One region of the Williamsia sp. Y721 genome, then DNA from elsewhere that is predicted to be linked to it. Evidence: riboswitches for the same ligand, from Rfam matches in the RefSeq annotation. Region 1 holds a riboswitch; the other holds the start of a gene.
The links. A riboswitch is a leader RNA that binds a small molecule or an ion and turns the genes downstream of it on or off. The one in region 1 is predicted to bind S-adenosylmethionine.

Region 1 (7,033 bases):
TGTTTCCACGAACGGCTGCCGCCACGTGGTGCCCATACTCGAGGCAAGGACCTGAGCGATCACCGCACCGGTCGGCAGAGCCAGCGTGATCGCCGGCAGCACCAGCGTCGAGAACCCACTGTCCCCGAACGCCGGGAAGACGTGCAGGTTGAAGGAGAAGACCTGCAACAGCATCAGCCCGACCCAGAACGTCGGGACCGCAACACCCAACGGGGGCAACGCCTGCAGCGCGGTCCGCAACCACCGAGCCCGCGTATAGGTGGTCGCGAAGGCGATCAGCCCACCGAAGAGCAGCGCCAGGGTCAGCGCGCTCACCGCCAATGCCAGCGTGTTCGGCAGCGCGTCACCGATCGCGGTGGTGACCGGCTGCCCGGTCGAGATCGAGGTACCGAAGTCGCCACGGATCGCGTGGGTGAGCGAGGTCCAGTACTGCGACAACAACGACTGGTCGAGTCCGTATCGGGCCTGCAGATCCGCAACGGCCTGCTGATCCACCGGTGTCGCCGAATTACCTTGTACCGCAATACTGACCGGATCGGATGGTAGCGCGAAGAGAATCAGGAAGGCCACGGTGAACGATGCCCAGAGGACACCGACCGCCTGCAGGGCCCGCAGCCCGATATAGCGGATCACGATCAGTTCCCGGAGATCCAGGTATCGAAGAACACGAGTCTTGCCGACGCGTCGAACTTGACGCCTTCCGTGTTCGACGCGGTACCGATGACCTGTGACAGTTCGGTCGTGGGGATCCAGAGCCCGTCCGAGATGACCTGCTCCTGCGCGGTGGCGAGCAGGACGTCGCGCTGCGCTTTGTCCGTCGTCGCGAGCTGCTCGGTGAGCGCCTCATCGAGCACCGGGATCGGGCCACGCCGATTCAGGTTGCGGCTCTCGAGTCCAAAGGTCGTTCGCAGGATGTCGCCATCGGCGCGAGTGCTGTTGTAGTACAACGCGTCGTAGTCTCCACTGCCCTGCAGCGCGGTGAACTCCGCGTTCGAGAGGAGCCCGAGTTGCAGGTCGATCCCAACGGCCTTCAGCTGTTGCTGGACCAACTCGAGAATTGCCTGATTGCCGGTGAACACAGCACTGAACGAGAGCGTGAAGGAGAGCTTCTGGCCATCCTTCTCCCGGATTCCATCGCTACCTTCGACCCACCCTGCCTGGTCCAGAATCGAGCGTGCCTTGTCCTGGTCGAAGGTCACCTCCGACGACAGGTCCGTGTACCCGGGGGTATTCGCGGCCAGGGCACTGGTCGCGACATTGAAGTCGTCACCAAGGACGGTGTCGACAAGTTCTTGACGATTGATGGCCGGGATGATCGCCTGCCGCACAGCCGGATCGGTGAGTACTCCACGAGTCACATTGGGCTGGAATCCGAACGTGATGCCCGGATTCGGTGTGGTGAGAACCTGGCCACCGACCGCCTCGATCTGTGGCGCGTCCTGGGGCAGCGCGTCACTGACCGCGTCGAGCTGATCGGACGACAGCGATCCCGTGCGCACACCCGACTCGGGGATCACCGTGAAGTCGATGCGGTCGAGATATGCCTCGCCGGTATGCGCGAATACCGGTGAGCTCCAGTTGTAGCCGGCGCGCTTGGCCAACGACACCGACCGATCCTGCTGCCAGTCCGAGTAGGTGAACGGGCCGCTGCCGATATTGGTTCCGAGGCAACGCTCTTCGACGGTCTGAGCGACGGTGGCATCGGCCTGCAGGCCGAGCTGCGAGGTCGACGTGGCCTGCAGGAACTGCGCGTTCGGTGTGCTGAAATCCACCTTGGCCGTCAGCGGGTCGAGCACCGTTGTTCCGGTATAACCGGACAGATAACTCGAGGCCAGCGGGGTTTTCGCGGCACCGAGCGCGAGAATGGAGTCGAAGTTCTTCTTCACCGACTCCGCGGTGAGCGGCGTGCCGTCACTGAAGGTCACGCCGTCGCGGAGCTTGAAGGTGAAGGATTTTGCATCCGGGCTGATCTCCCAGCTCTCCGCCAGCCACGGCGTGATGTCGCCGGTCTGGGGATCCTGGTCGGTCAGGGAGTCCACCACCTGGCGGGTGACGTAGATCGTCTGGTTGCTGGCCCCCTGTGCCGGATCCGAACAGGTCGGCGCCCCGGACAGTCCGTAACGCAGGGTTCCACCCGGCGTGGCGGGGCCGGCGTCGCCCTCGCCACCGGAGGCGTCGGACCCGCAGGCACTGAGCAGGGTTGCTGCCATCAGTGCAGCGCCGAACACGGCGAGTAGCGGTCGGGACACACGTGCATTCATCGATTTCCTCCGTCGATCCTGGCGGTAGCACGCTTCTGCGGCGAAGCGGCGGCTGCTTCACCCGCTGTCAGCTCACTGATGAGGTTAAACCGTTGCGCCCCAATATCTTCAATAAAATCAGCTTGGTTTTGAACCAACTCGATCACGCCACACCCTGGATGTTTCTGTCGCGCTTTGCGACTTCCTCACGAACGATCGGAATCACATACCGGCCGAAGTCGATCGCGTCGTCGAGCAGGTCGTAGCCGCGGGCCGAGAGGATCTCGATCCCGAGGTCGTGGTATTCGAGCAGCGCGGCCGCCACCGTCTCCGGAGAGCCGACCAGCGCATTGGAATTTCCGCCGCCCCCGGTTGCCTTGGACGTCGCCGTCCATCCCGCGGCTCCGAAACGGTCGACTGAATCAGCGATCTCGAGCAGACGTTGGGAACCGGCGTTCTGAGGCGATGTCAGGGAGAATCCGCGTGGGAACTGGGCGGCACCGGCCGCACGGGCATTGAGCTGACCGAGTATCGATTCCGCCTTCTGCCAGGCCAATTCGTCGGTCGGCGCGATGATCGGCCGGAACGCGACCTGTAGCCGCGGGCGATCCGCACGACCTGCAGCCTTCGCGGACGCGGTGATCGACGCGATCTGCTCGGCCGTGTTCTCGAGGGGTTCACCCCACAGCGCATAGATGTCGGCCTCGGCGCCGCCGACCGCATAGGCCGCCGCCGACGACCCACCGAAGGAGATGTCTGGCCGAGGCTGCGCAACCGGGAAGACATCGGAGACGAAGTCGTTGAACCGGTAGTAGGTGCCGTCGTGGTCGAACGGTTCGCGACTGGTCCACGCCTTCTTGACGATCTGGATGTACTCCCGGGTGCGTTCGTACCGTTGGTCTTTCGACAGGAAGTCACCCTCCCGCTGCTGTTCGGTGTCGTTGCCACCGGTGATGAAGTGCACCGTCACCCGGCCCCCGGAGATCTGGTCGAGTGTCGCGAAGGTCTTGGCGGCGAATGTCGGATACGAGACATTGGGACGGTGCGCCAGCAGGATCTCGATGCGTTCGAGATTGCTCGCGATGTACGAAGCGGCCGCCGCGGGTTCAGGCGTACCGGCACCATAGGCGAACAGGATCCGGTCCCACCCGAAATCCTCGTGTGCACGAGCGAGTTTGAGCGTGTACTCCCGGTCGAACGAACTGGCGGTGGTACGAGGATGGATCTCGGTGCCGTCATTCGTGGCAGCGATCCCCAGGAACTCTACTGGCATGTTTGTCCTTTTCGATGAATTAGATGAAGCGAGCGAAGGTGCGCCTGCCGACATGCATCGACGGCGGGACCCGGGTCGAAGCAGTCATGACAGCACCTCCAACGCGGCGGGTGTGGAGATTGGGCGACTCGGGATCTCACGCCTGAGCACCGGGGCGATCTCGGACTGGAAGAGTTTGAGGGAATCGCGATGCTGGGAGTCGGTGAGGCCGCTGGCATCAGCGTGCAGATGCATGACCTCATGGCCGAATTTCTCGTGATACCGCAACACTTTGTCGATCACCTGCTGCGGGCTCCCGAGCAGCAGCGAGCTGCGTTCGATGGCGTCTTCGAGGGTCGGAAACACCAGCGGCAGACCGAATGACCCGAGTCTGGCCACGGTGGCATCGAAGATCGGGCGGTATGTGTTGATCGCATCCTGCGAGTTCTTGGTGGCGTAGTACCCGGCTGATCCCGCACCTACGAGGGCATCGGCCGGATCGTGCCCGTATGCCGCCCACCGCGCTCGGTAGTAATCGATCAATTCTGCATAGGGTTCGATCGGGTTGGTGACATTGGCCGAGAACAGCGGATCCCCGTAAAACGCTGCCAGATCCACTGATTCACGGCTGGTGGCGCTGCCGTGCCAGACGCGAATCTTTTTCTGCAGCGGACGGGGTAGCGCCTCCGCGTCGGTCAACGATGGTCGGTACTTGCCCGTCCAGGTGACGGTGTCGTCCTGCCACAACCGTCGGAAGAGTTCGTACCCTTCCCGGTTGCGCTCCCACTGGTCGGCCTCGGTGACGTGGAACAGCTTGGCCTGCGCGGTGCCGTTGCCCTTGCCGATCATCAGTTGCAGTCGGCCACCGGAGAGGTTGTCGAGGGTCGAGTAGTCCTCGAAGGCCCGCACCGGATCGAGCAGACTGAGCGTTGTCACCGCGGTGAACAGTGGATCGTCGAAGTCCGTGCGGCGATGTTACTGAGAACCACCGGTGGCGACGAGGAGATGAACGGCCTCTCGTGCCGCTCGCCGACCCCGAAGCCGTCGAAGCCCAATTCCTCTGCGAGAACCGCGTTGTCGATCACTTCTCGAAACCGCTGCGCCGGTGACACGGTCTCGCCGGACAACGGGTGAGGCGTGTGGGTGATCAGACTGATCAACAGAAACTTCACCCGGACTCCTGAACTGATGGCATGACACACAACCTTCATCGGTCCCGGCAGTAGCACCCGCACCCGCCGAGGCGGGGGGTTGCTGCGACGTCAGCGAGCCGGGTCTCTCAGTCGCTCTTGATGATCCTTGTGCACAGTAGGCCGGTGCCCATAACGCGTCAAACGATGAATCAACTTGCCCGACAGACGGTGTGAGTCACCTCGGTGCCGTGGCCAGGGATGCTCTGCTCCCCCGACGAACGGACCGATGGACCTTTCCGAAGCATTGCCGCAGCACAACAGCCTTCAGAGCGATCCGGCCTGCCCGCGGCGATCGCAGGCGTGCAGCACGACGCGTCACGATCACCCGCCGCGTACACGATTAGATTCAGCCGGGTTCAAACCCCCCGTCATCAACGATCGCGGGGCTGACGGTGTCGACTGAACGGGCCGCCTACTCGGGCGCCTGCAGTAGGTGCTCGCGGGTCTCGGCGAATGCTCGCCCCAACACGGCAACGTCGCTCGGACTGAGCAGGTCGAACATGTTTCGCCTCACCTCGGCGACATGTCCGGGGCTCGCCGACGTCAGCTTCTGCATCCCGGCGTCGGTCAATTCCGCCATCATGCCGCGTTTGTCGTCTTCGCATTCGACGCGACGCACCCATCCGGCGTCCACCAGACGACCGATCGCCCTGGTGGCGCCGCTTCTTGTGGTCGTGATCGCATCAGCCAGATCCCGCATGCGCAGTCGGCGTTGCGGCGCCTCGGACAGGATCACCAGCAATTCGAAGTCGGTGAACGACAAACCCGCATCCCGGGCCAGCTGCTGATCGAGTGTCCGCAGCAGCAACCGGGTGGCATCCAGGTATGCGCGCCATGCCTGCTGCTCGTCCTCACTGAGCCACTGTGTTGGTTCCACGGCTAGAGCATAACCAAAGTAGTTGACAAAGCAACTAGTTGCGGTACGCTACCGAAATAGTTGACGACGCAACCATTTACCTATGGCAACTCGAAGCGCACACTGGATGAAGACCCCGCACCGAAAGGACCGGCCATGAGCACCGCCGACACCGACGAGAAGCGCCTGCAGGAATATGCGGGCAAGCGTGAGGCGATTCGCGCCAAACACCTGGCACCTACCGAATCCCGGCCCGCCTCCTCGGCGCGCGGTCTGCACCACACCGCACTGGTCAGCAGCGACGTCGAACGGACCGTGCGCTTCTACCAGGATCTGCTCGAGTTCCCGCTGACCGAACTCATCGAGAACCGCGACTATCCCGGATCGTCGCACTTCTTCTTCGACATCGGCAACGAAAACCTGTTGGCGTTCTTCGACTTTCCCGGCCTCGACGTCGGCCCGTACCAGGAAGTCCTCGGCGGGCTCCATCATGTCGCGATCAGTGTCGAGCCGCAGCGCTGGAAACACCTGCGCGACAAACTGATCGACGCAGGCGTCGAACTCATCGAGCACAGCGAGGTGTCGCTGTACTTCCGCGACCCCGACGGGGCCCGCCTCGAACTCATCGCCGATCCCCTCGGCGAGATGTACGGCTCTCACGTTCTCTAGACCGGCTTTCTTGCGATAGCGCTCCATTCGAAAGGCCCCCACTGATGACCACAGCACCACCTCCCACCCGCTTCGACGTCCGCCGTGCCGACAGCCGCTTCACGACCAACGCCGGTTGGCTCGACTCCAAACATTCCTTCTCATTCGGCCCCCACTACGACCCGGCCAACACCCACCACGGTGTGCTGATGGTCAACAACGACGACATCGTCCTGCCCCGGCAAGGTTTCGACACCCATCCCCATCAGGACATGGAGATCGTCACCTGGGTTCTGCAGGGCTCCCTGGTCCACCAGGACTCCATGGGAAACAACGGCGTGATCTACCCCGGCCTGGCACAGCGGATGAGCGCAGGCACCGGGATCATGCATTCGGAGAAGAACGATGTCTGGCGCCAAGACAGTGCCGACCAGACCCACGATCCCGTCCACTTCGTCCAGATGTGGGTCGTCCCTGATGAAGCCGGCATCACACCGGGCTATGAACAACTGGAGATCGACCACGAGTTGTTGTCCGGCGGATTCGTTCCGGTGGCCTCGGGCATGCCGCAGTACGTCGACCATTCGGCGATCCGCATCAAGAACCGTTACGCCACCATGCACGTGGCGAGGATGTCCCCCGGACAGCATCCGCTGACACTGCCCGACGCTCCCCTACTGCACGTCTTTGTCCCGCGCGGCGACGTCGCGATGGAGAGTGTCGGGGACCTCGGCGATGGCGACGCGGTCCGCGTCCACGGCGGTGGCGGACAACAATTGACCGCCACCTCCGATGCCGAGGTCATCGTGTGGGAAATGCATGCCGCGATAGCGGCCTGAAGGCG
Region 2 (7,033 bases), on a different contig from region 1:
CGGGAACCGGACCACTGGCCAGAACTGATTCGAGTACGGCTTCGCTGCCGGGGTCGGACTTCCTGATCAAGGTGATCCCGGCATGAGAAACACTCGGTAGCAGCGCCACCGATGCCTCGGTAACCTCCTGGAGTACCTGATCTGCGGTTATCGGGTGATCCCGCGACCCATGCAGATCGCGTGCCATTTGCGCGATCTGGTCATGAATGCCGGACTCGACATGATCTTGTGGACTGTCCATCTGCTCACTCCATTACGCCTCTTGCAGGGTGGTGAAGTTCAGGTCGGTAGGCCCCTGCCCCAAACAAATCCGCCGCCACAAGGCGCCGGATACCGTGAAGCCCGACGACGTGGGAGCCCCCGTTCCAGAGGAACCTCCACGTCATCATTTGTCAGCGGTCACAGGGTGACCGCTTGGAGCTGGACAGTACCCCGACAAGGATCGTACAGCCGGCCCCCGTCGACAGCCCAGACGCTTGTGTCGGCGGGTGTTCGATGCCTTGATCAGTTGCCGGGGGAGCGCACGACCGTGAAGGTGATGTTGGTTCGCAGGCGGAAGCCCAGGTGTTTGTAGAGCTCGATGGCGTTGGTGTTGTCGGCCGCAGCCTGGAGGAACGGAGTCTCACCGCGGGCGTAGATGCCGTGGGCGACAGCGAGTACCAGGCGGGTGGCCAGACCTTCGCCGCGGAACTCGGCGTCGGTACAGACGGCGCTGATCTCTGTCCATCCCGGTGGATGGAGGCGCTCGCCGGCCATCGCGATGAGCCGGCCCTCGCGCCGGATCCCGAGATATGTTCCGAGTCGGTATGTTTCGGGGCTGAAGGGCCCGGGCTTGGTGCGGTCGATCAATGCGAGCATGTCGGGGACATCGTCGGCGCCGAGCTGGATTGCCTCGGGTTCGGGCCTCGGCTTCAGCGTGTCGGTGGCAACCATCTGGACGCCCGGGCCGCTCATGGCAACCTCCCAGCCATCGGGTAGGTCGGTCACCTCGACCGGCAGCGCGACTTCTTGTCCGGGGCCGATCAACTCGGCGAGATCAGTCCACGTCTGCGGATCGCTCAGATCGCCGACCCCGACAAACGGGGAGATCGTCGGGAGGTAGCGGCGAGCGCGGGTGGTGCCCTCGCTCAGGTGCAGATGGGCGCCGATTAGGCTCTCCCACATGGCATTATCGAGTACGCCGGTGTCCGGTGTGGTCTGAGCTGTCACCGGCTGAACCATTCCTTTGCGATGAGTTCGTACGAGCGCACCCGCGCCGCGTGGTCGTGTGTGATGGTAGTGATCGAGAGCTCGGCGGCGCCGGTGGCGTCCCGGAGGATCTCGAGTTTGTCGGCAACGGTGGACGGCGATCCGACAAATTGCGTCAGCACCCGGTCGCGGACCAGTTCGCGGTCGTCGTCGGTCCATTCCATCGCAGCTGCCTGCGCCGGACTCGGGAACGGGATCGCACCTTCGCCGCGCCGGATGCTGCGGACCCAGGGTGCGTATCCACTGGCCAGTTCGGCTGCTTCGTCGTCGGTTTCGGCGATCACCGCATCCACCGATACGGCAATATACGGTTCCGGGACATCCGCCGACGGTTGGAATGCTGCCAGGTAGGCGTCGACGGCGTCGATGACCGTACTCGGGCTGTGGTGGTAACTGGCAACAAAGCGCAGGCCCTTCGACCCTGCGACGGCGGCGCTGGATCCACCAGAGGCGCCGAGGATCCAGACCTGCACGTCAGCACCATCTCCCGGGGTGGCATGCGCGGGAAGACCTTGTGGGCTGACATATGTGTCGTCGAGAAGGGCGAGGACAGCAGAGATCTGCTCGTCATAGGTCGAGGCGTACGCGCCGGGTTGCTGGAGCAGATCGAGTAGGTGGGTGATGGACTTACTCGCAAACGCGCCGGCGATGTTGTAGATCTTCGGCAGGAGTAGACCATTGGGTGTGTACGTGTCTTCGGTGTGGGCGCCGCCGCCGCGAGCCGACAGATAATTCTTTGCCGCGACTTCGGTCACCGATTCCGATCCCGTTGCCGTTTCCGGGGCGGGGCGAGATATGGATCGTCCGATACCGAGGTCGAGGCGACCCGGGTACAGGGTGTTGATCAGGCCGAACTCCTCGACCGTCGCCAGCGGCGTCCGATGGCCGAATTGCACTCCGGCTGAACCCAACCGGATGGTCGAGGTGGACCCTGCGATCAGTGCGATCTCGATAGCGGGCGACGAACCGATGACCCCCGGATTCGTGTGGTGTTCGGCAAACCAGTAGCGGGCGTATCCGAATTGTTCGGCGCGCTGGACCAGGTCGATGGCGTTGCGTATTGCGGTGGTGTTGTCCGACCCGCTGGAACGGGGCAGAAGGTCGAGAACCGACAGGGGGATGGGCGGGGCCATGGGAACTCCTAGTGAGCTGCTGCGGACGACGTGATCGGCGACTGCCATTCACCGGCTACGGCGTCCGAACCCCCGAACGACGCGAAATCGGTGGTGGCGCGAAATGCGTCCAATGAGTACAGGTCTCGGGCATAGCGCCACAGATTCGGGAAGTCGGCAAGACGCCGGGTACCGGCCCTGGCCGCCGCAGCATCGTGCCGAACAAGCGTCACCCAGAGCCGGACGTCGGCCAGAGTCACGTTGTCGCCCAAGAGGTATCGACTCCCCGCGAGGCGGCTGTCGAGTTCTGAATATGCCTGATACACAGTGGTCGCGGCTTCCTGCGCGGCCGAACCGGTTCCGGTCGCCACGTGTGCGGTGCTGTTGACCGTGGCTCGCAACCAGGCTTCCAACTCGTCGATCTGCGGGCGCAGGTCCTCTGGGTAGAGGTCGAACTCGCCGGTGACCTGACGGCGATACTGCGTCGCGAGATCGGCGTCGAGCGTGTCGAACGTGTTGCTCACCACCTGCTTCGTCTCGCGATCCCACAGGGTGGGGACCGACACGTGGCCATCGAAGCCGGGTTCGGTGGCGTCGTAGGCATCGCGTAACAGGGTGAAGCCGTTCACCGGGTCGGGGCCGTGGGTTTCGCGGAATGCCCACCCGCGGGCATCGCGGGCACCGTCGACGTAGCTGACACTGATCGCATCGGTGAGGCGGGCCAGCTCGATGACCAGCGTGACCCGCTGAGCCCACGGGCAGAACCAGCCGGAATAGACGTGATAGCGATCAGAGACAGCCGGGTACGGCGTGGATCCGTCGCTGCTGATACGTCCGGCGAATCGATACACCGGTCGGGTGTCGTCCGGTTCGCGAGTGATCGTGTACTCGCCGTTAGTCTCGGTATCGGCTGGGCTGGCGAAGTTCGACATGGCTAGACAACCTTTTCTGCGGAGTGGGAACGGAATGAGAACAACTCGGGGGCATCTTTGTCGGCGGTGAGGTCGGCGAGGAGGCGGCCGATGGCGGGCACGAACTTGAAGCCGTGTCCGGAGAATCCGGCGGCGACCGCGACCGGACCGCGGCGGTCGATGACGAAGTTGGAGTCGGGCGTGGTCGCGTACGTGCAGCTGATCGGGGTCAGTGCGTCGGCATCGACGCCGGGCACCCAATGACGGACGTACTCCTGCAGGGCCTTGAGCTGCCGTGGTTCCGCCGTGAAATCGCGGTGGTCGGGGTCGACGACGGGTCCGGTTCCATGGAAGCCGACCTTGATGCCTTCGGCACCCGAAGACAAGCCGTACACACCACCGAATTCGGGCGCGTTCGGTCCGTCCGGGTCATGCAAGATCCCGAAGCTGGGCCATTCGGCGTCCTGGTCACGCGGTACGAAGTGTGCGGGTTGCTCTTGGGTGACGGTGATCTGTGGCAGCGGTGCGATTCCCGACAACAGCTTCGTCGCCCAGGCGCCTGCCGCCACCACCACACGTCGGGCCACGTACTCCTGGTCATCGGTGCGCACGGTGACCGAGTTCTCGTCTGTGACGTCGATCGAGATCACCTGCGATTCGTGTCGAACCTCTGCACCGAGAGCTGCTGCGCCGCGTTGTGCGCTGACAGCGTTGTCTGCATGTAGTCGCCCGCTGTTGGGGTAGTACAACGCGCGGCCGTCGAATCTGATTCCGGGCCAGCGCTGCGAGGCCTCGTCGGGCTCGAGCCAATGATGGACGAGTCCGAGGTCGGCGAGGGTATCTGCGATCTGGGACAGGTACGGAGTCCATCCCTGATCGACGCCGCCGGTGACGGTGAGCAGTTGCGTCCCGGACTCGGCTTCGAGGTCGGCCCAGAGTCCTTCCGCTTCCCTCGCGAGCGCGACGTAGGTGCGCTCGGCGTAGGAGGTGCGGAAGATGCGGGAGGCGCCATGTGAGGCGCCGTTGGCGTGGCCGGGGGTGAATCGTTCGAGCAGCACGGTCTCGACACCCCGGCGCGCCAGTTGCCAGGCGGCGGCCGAACCCATCGCGCCACCACCGACAACCACGGTGTCGACCTTGACGGAACTCATATCGTGACCTCGATTCTGTTGTGTTCGGTGAGCCCCTCGATTCTTGGTATCGACGCCAACAGGGGCCCTGGTGTCCTCGCTTCGAGGATTGGTGAAAAACACTTCCGCAGTGCCGGTTTCGACGACCTGAAACATCTGAAACTGCTGCACATGCAATGGGCCCGGCAGATGCTCAGGATTCGACCGCGTGGTGCGTTGAACAAGGTCATCAAGCTCCCGGGAATCTCTTCGGGCTCGCTTGCGTGAAACCCGCGCTTGTCCCATGCCGGTGAAGGCTGGGACCGTGTCTTTCATCCAGGGCACCCCGCCGCGGTGGAGGGTTGCCGACCAGCAAGCTGGAACTTGGCGCTGATACTCGTTGACACAGGGCAGTTGTTGTCCACCAGGCGAATCCGGGCACCGTATGTGCGTGTCCGGGCCAGGGGATTTCAACTGTTGGACAGAACCATACGCACGCTGCTGCCCAAATCCGATGGATGCGCGGAGTTTCGATCGCCGAGAAGTTAAAGCACATGGGTATGGACGACGCCGAAGAAGTCTGTTAGCGTCGTCGTCGGTCACGAGTACCAGCGCATAGCCCCGGCTTGCTGGTCAGCAACCCTCCATCGCGGCGGGGTGCTCCGGGTGAAGACCTGGCCTGTTCGAACCCGAACAGGCAAGCGCGGACCTCCCACCGTCCGAGTTCCGAACTGCTCCATCTGCAGGTTCGAAACTTGGTGCGTGCGGGATCCCTGACACCGGAAGCTGGTGTGAGATATGAGCACTGCAACACTGAACCGAAACCTGAATGCTCTTGCAGCGATAGAGGGTTCGGACACCCAGGCCCCACTGAGGGATGGCTCGACCACGCGATACGTCAACTTCGACTACGCGGCGAGTGCGCCGGCATTGTGCAGCGTGGTCGATGCGATAACGCGACTACTACCGACCTACTCGAGTGTGCACCGGGGCGCGGGCTACGCATCGCAGGTGACGACGCGGGCGTACGAGACCGCCCGAGCGCAGGTCGCTGACTTTGTCGGTGCCGGCGAGCAGCACTGCCTGATCTTCACGCGGAACACCACAGATTCGCTGAACCTCCTGGCTCGCTGCGTGCCGGGAAAAGTCGTCGTCCTCGATCTGGAACATCATTCAAATTTGTTGCCGTGGAGTGATGTTCACGTCGTCCGTGCTGCGAATACGCTGGCCGCGACGATCGTCCGTGTGGAGACCGCACTCAAAGAGACCGGTGCGGTGTTGCTGGCGGTCACCGGTGCGTCGAACGTCACCGGTGAGATCTTGCCGGTCAGTGAACTGGCAGATCTTGCGCACCGCAACGGTGCTCGGATCGCTGTCGACGGCGCGCAGTTGGTTCCGCACCGCAGGGTGGACATCACTGCCTGCGGCATCGACTACCTGGCATTCTCGGGACACAAGACCTACGCGCCCTTCGGGGCCGGAGTGCTTGTCGGACTGAGGGATTGGCTTGATGCCGCCGACCCGTATCTCGCCGGTGGTGGCGCGGTGCTCAACGTCACCGAGCAGGACGTGAAGTGGGCGCCCGCGCCCGCCCGTCATGAAGGTGGTTCGCCCAACGTCTTGGGTGCGGCTGCGCTCGCGGCGGCCTGCGTCGAAATCGAATCCCTTGGGGAGGCCGTTGTTTCCCATGAAACATCACTGACCGACCGGTTGCGCGATGGTCTGGCCGAGATCCCGGGCGTGCATGCCCTGAAGATCTTCACCGACAGCACCGATGCCGTTGGTGTGGTCAGCTTTGTCGTCGACGGACATCGGGCCGCCGAGGTGGCAGCCCATCTGTCGGCCGAACACGGCATCGGGGTGCGCGACGGACGATTCTGTGCCCATCCGCTTCTGGACCGTCTGGGCCACGGCTCAGGGGCTGTGCGCGCCAGCCTCGGCCTCGGTTCGAGCTCCGAGGACGTCGACCTGCTCCTCGCCGCCCTCCGCACGCTCTAAACCCCGGGGTGGGGGACGCTCAGTGCCATGAGCGCGGTGTCGTCTTCGAGGCCGGCACCGAAACCGTCGAGCAACTCTCGCAAGTCCTCGATGATCTGGCCTGCGGACGTCGGGGTGTGTGCCGCCGCGAACTCGAGCAGCGCACCGTTGTCGTCGTACCGCTCGGGACCCGGCCCGATCCGCGCCTCGGTGAGCCCGTCGGTGTAGAGCACGAGGGTGTCGCCGGCGTCGAGGTGAATCCGGGTAGAGACAAATCTGGGAGCGCGCAGGATGCCGACGAGTTGGCCGCCCTCGGTACTCACGTACTGCGCTCGGCCTGCGGCGGTGAGCAACAGCGCGGGCGGATGGCCCCCGCTCGCGAGGTGTACGTCGAATCCGTTGTCGGCGCGGGTGAGGACGCCGAAGATCACTGTGCAGAAACGAGGTTCGTCGCCGTGATAGTTCGAATGCAGCACGGCATCGAGGTTGTGCAACACCGCAATCGGATCGTCGTCGTACACCGCTGCAGCGCGCAGCGTGTAACGGGTCAGCGACGTCACCGCCGCTGCGGTGGCTCCTTTTCCGCACACGTCGCCGAGGAAGAACCCCCACTTGTGCTCTGACAGGGCGAACAGGTCGTAGAAGTCGCCGCCGACATCGTCGATCGATGCAGCGT

Region 2: linked by a shared signal. The riboswitch ahead of AC56PL_RS26735 (aminotransferase class V-fold PLP-dependent enzyme) and the one ahead of AC56PL_RS19935 (LLM class flavin-dependent oxidoreductase) in region 1 are both predicted to bind S-adenosylmethionine.

Annotation. Positions count from the first base shown of each region.
Region 1 covers NZ_JCASNH010000004.1:92,715-99,747, reverse strand. Annotated here, with positions in the region: gene AC56PL_RS19955 (ABC transporter permease) at 1-633, opposite strand, end outside; gene AC56PL_RS19950 (ABC transporter substrate-binding protein) at 636-2,261, opposite strand; gene AC56PL_RS19945 (hypothetical protein) at 2,258-2,407, opposite strand; gene AC56PL_RS19940 (LLM class flavin-dependent oxidoreductase) at 2,404-3,513, opposite strand; partial or broken gene AC56PL_RS19935 (LLM class flavin-dependent oxidoreductase) at 3,598-4,664, opposite strand; SAM riboswitch class I at 4,697-4,791, opposite strand; gene AC56PL_RS19930 (MarR family transcriptional regulator) at 5,098-5,562, opposite strand; gene AC56PL_RS19925 (VOC family protein) at 5,698-6,210, shown strand; gene AC56PL_RS19920 (pirin family protein) at 6,255-7,028, shown strand.
Region 2 covers NZ_JCASNH010000006.1:106,823-113,855, reverse strand. Annotated here, with positions in the region: gene AC56PL_RS26765 (ANTAR domain-containing protein) at 1-241, opposite strand, end outside; gene AC56PL_RS26760 (GNAT family N-acetyltransferase) at 505-1,221, opposite strand; gene AC56PL_RS26755 (LLM class flavin-dependent oxidoreductase) at 1,206-2,381, opposite strand; gene AC56PL_RS26750 (glutathione S-transferase C-terminal domain-containing protein) at 2,390-3,292, opposite strand; gene solA (N-methyl-L-tryptophan oxidase) at 3,295-4,422, opposite strand; gene AC56PL_RS26740 (hypothetical protein) at 4,426-4,668, shown strand; SAM riboswitch class IV at 4,669-4,786, opposite strand; SAM riboswitch class IV at 4,978-5,090, shown strand; gene AC56PL_RS26735 (aminotransferase class V-fold PLP-dependent enzyme) at 5,179-6,378, shown strand; gene AC56PL_RS26730 (PP2C family protein-serine/threonine phosphatase) at 6,375-7,033, opposite strand, start outside.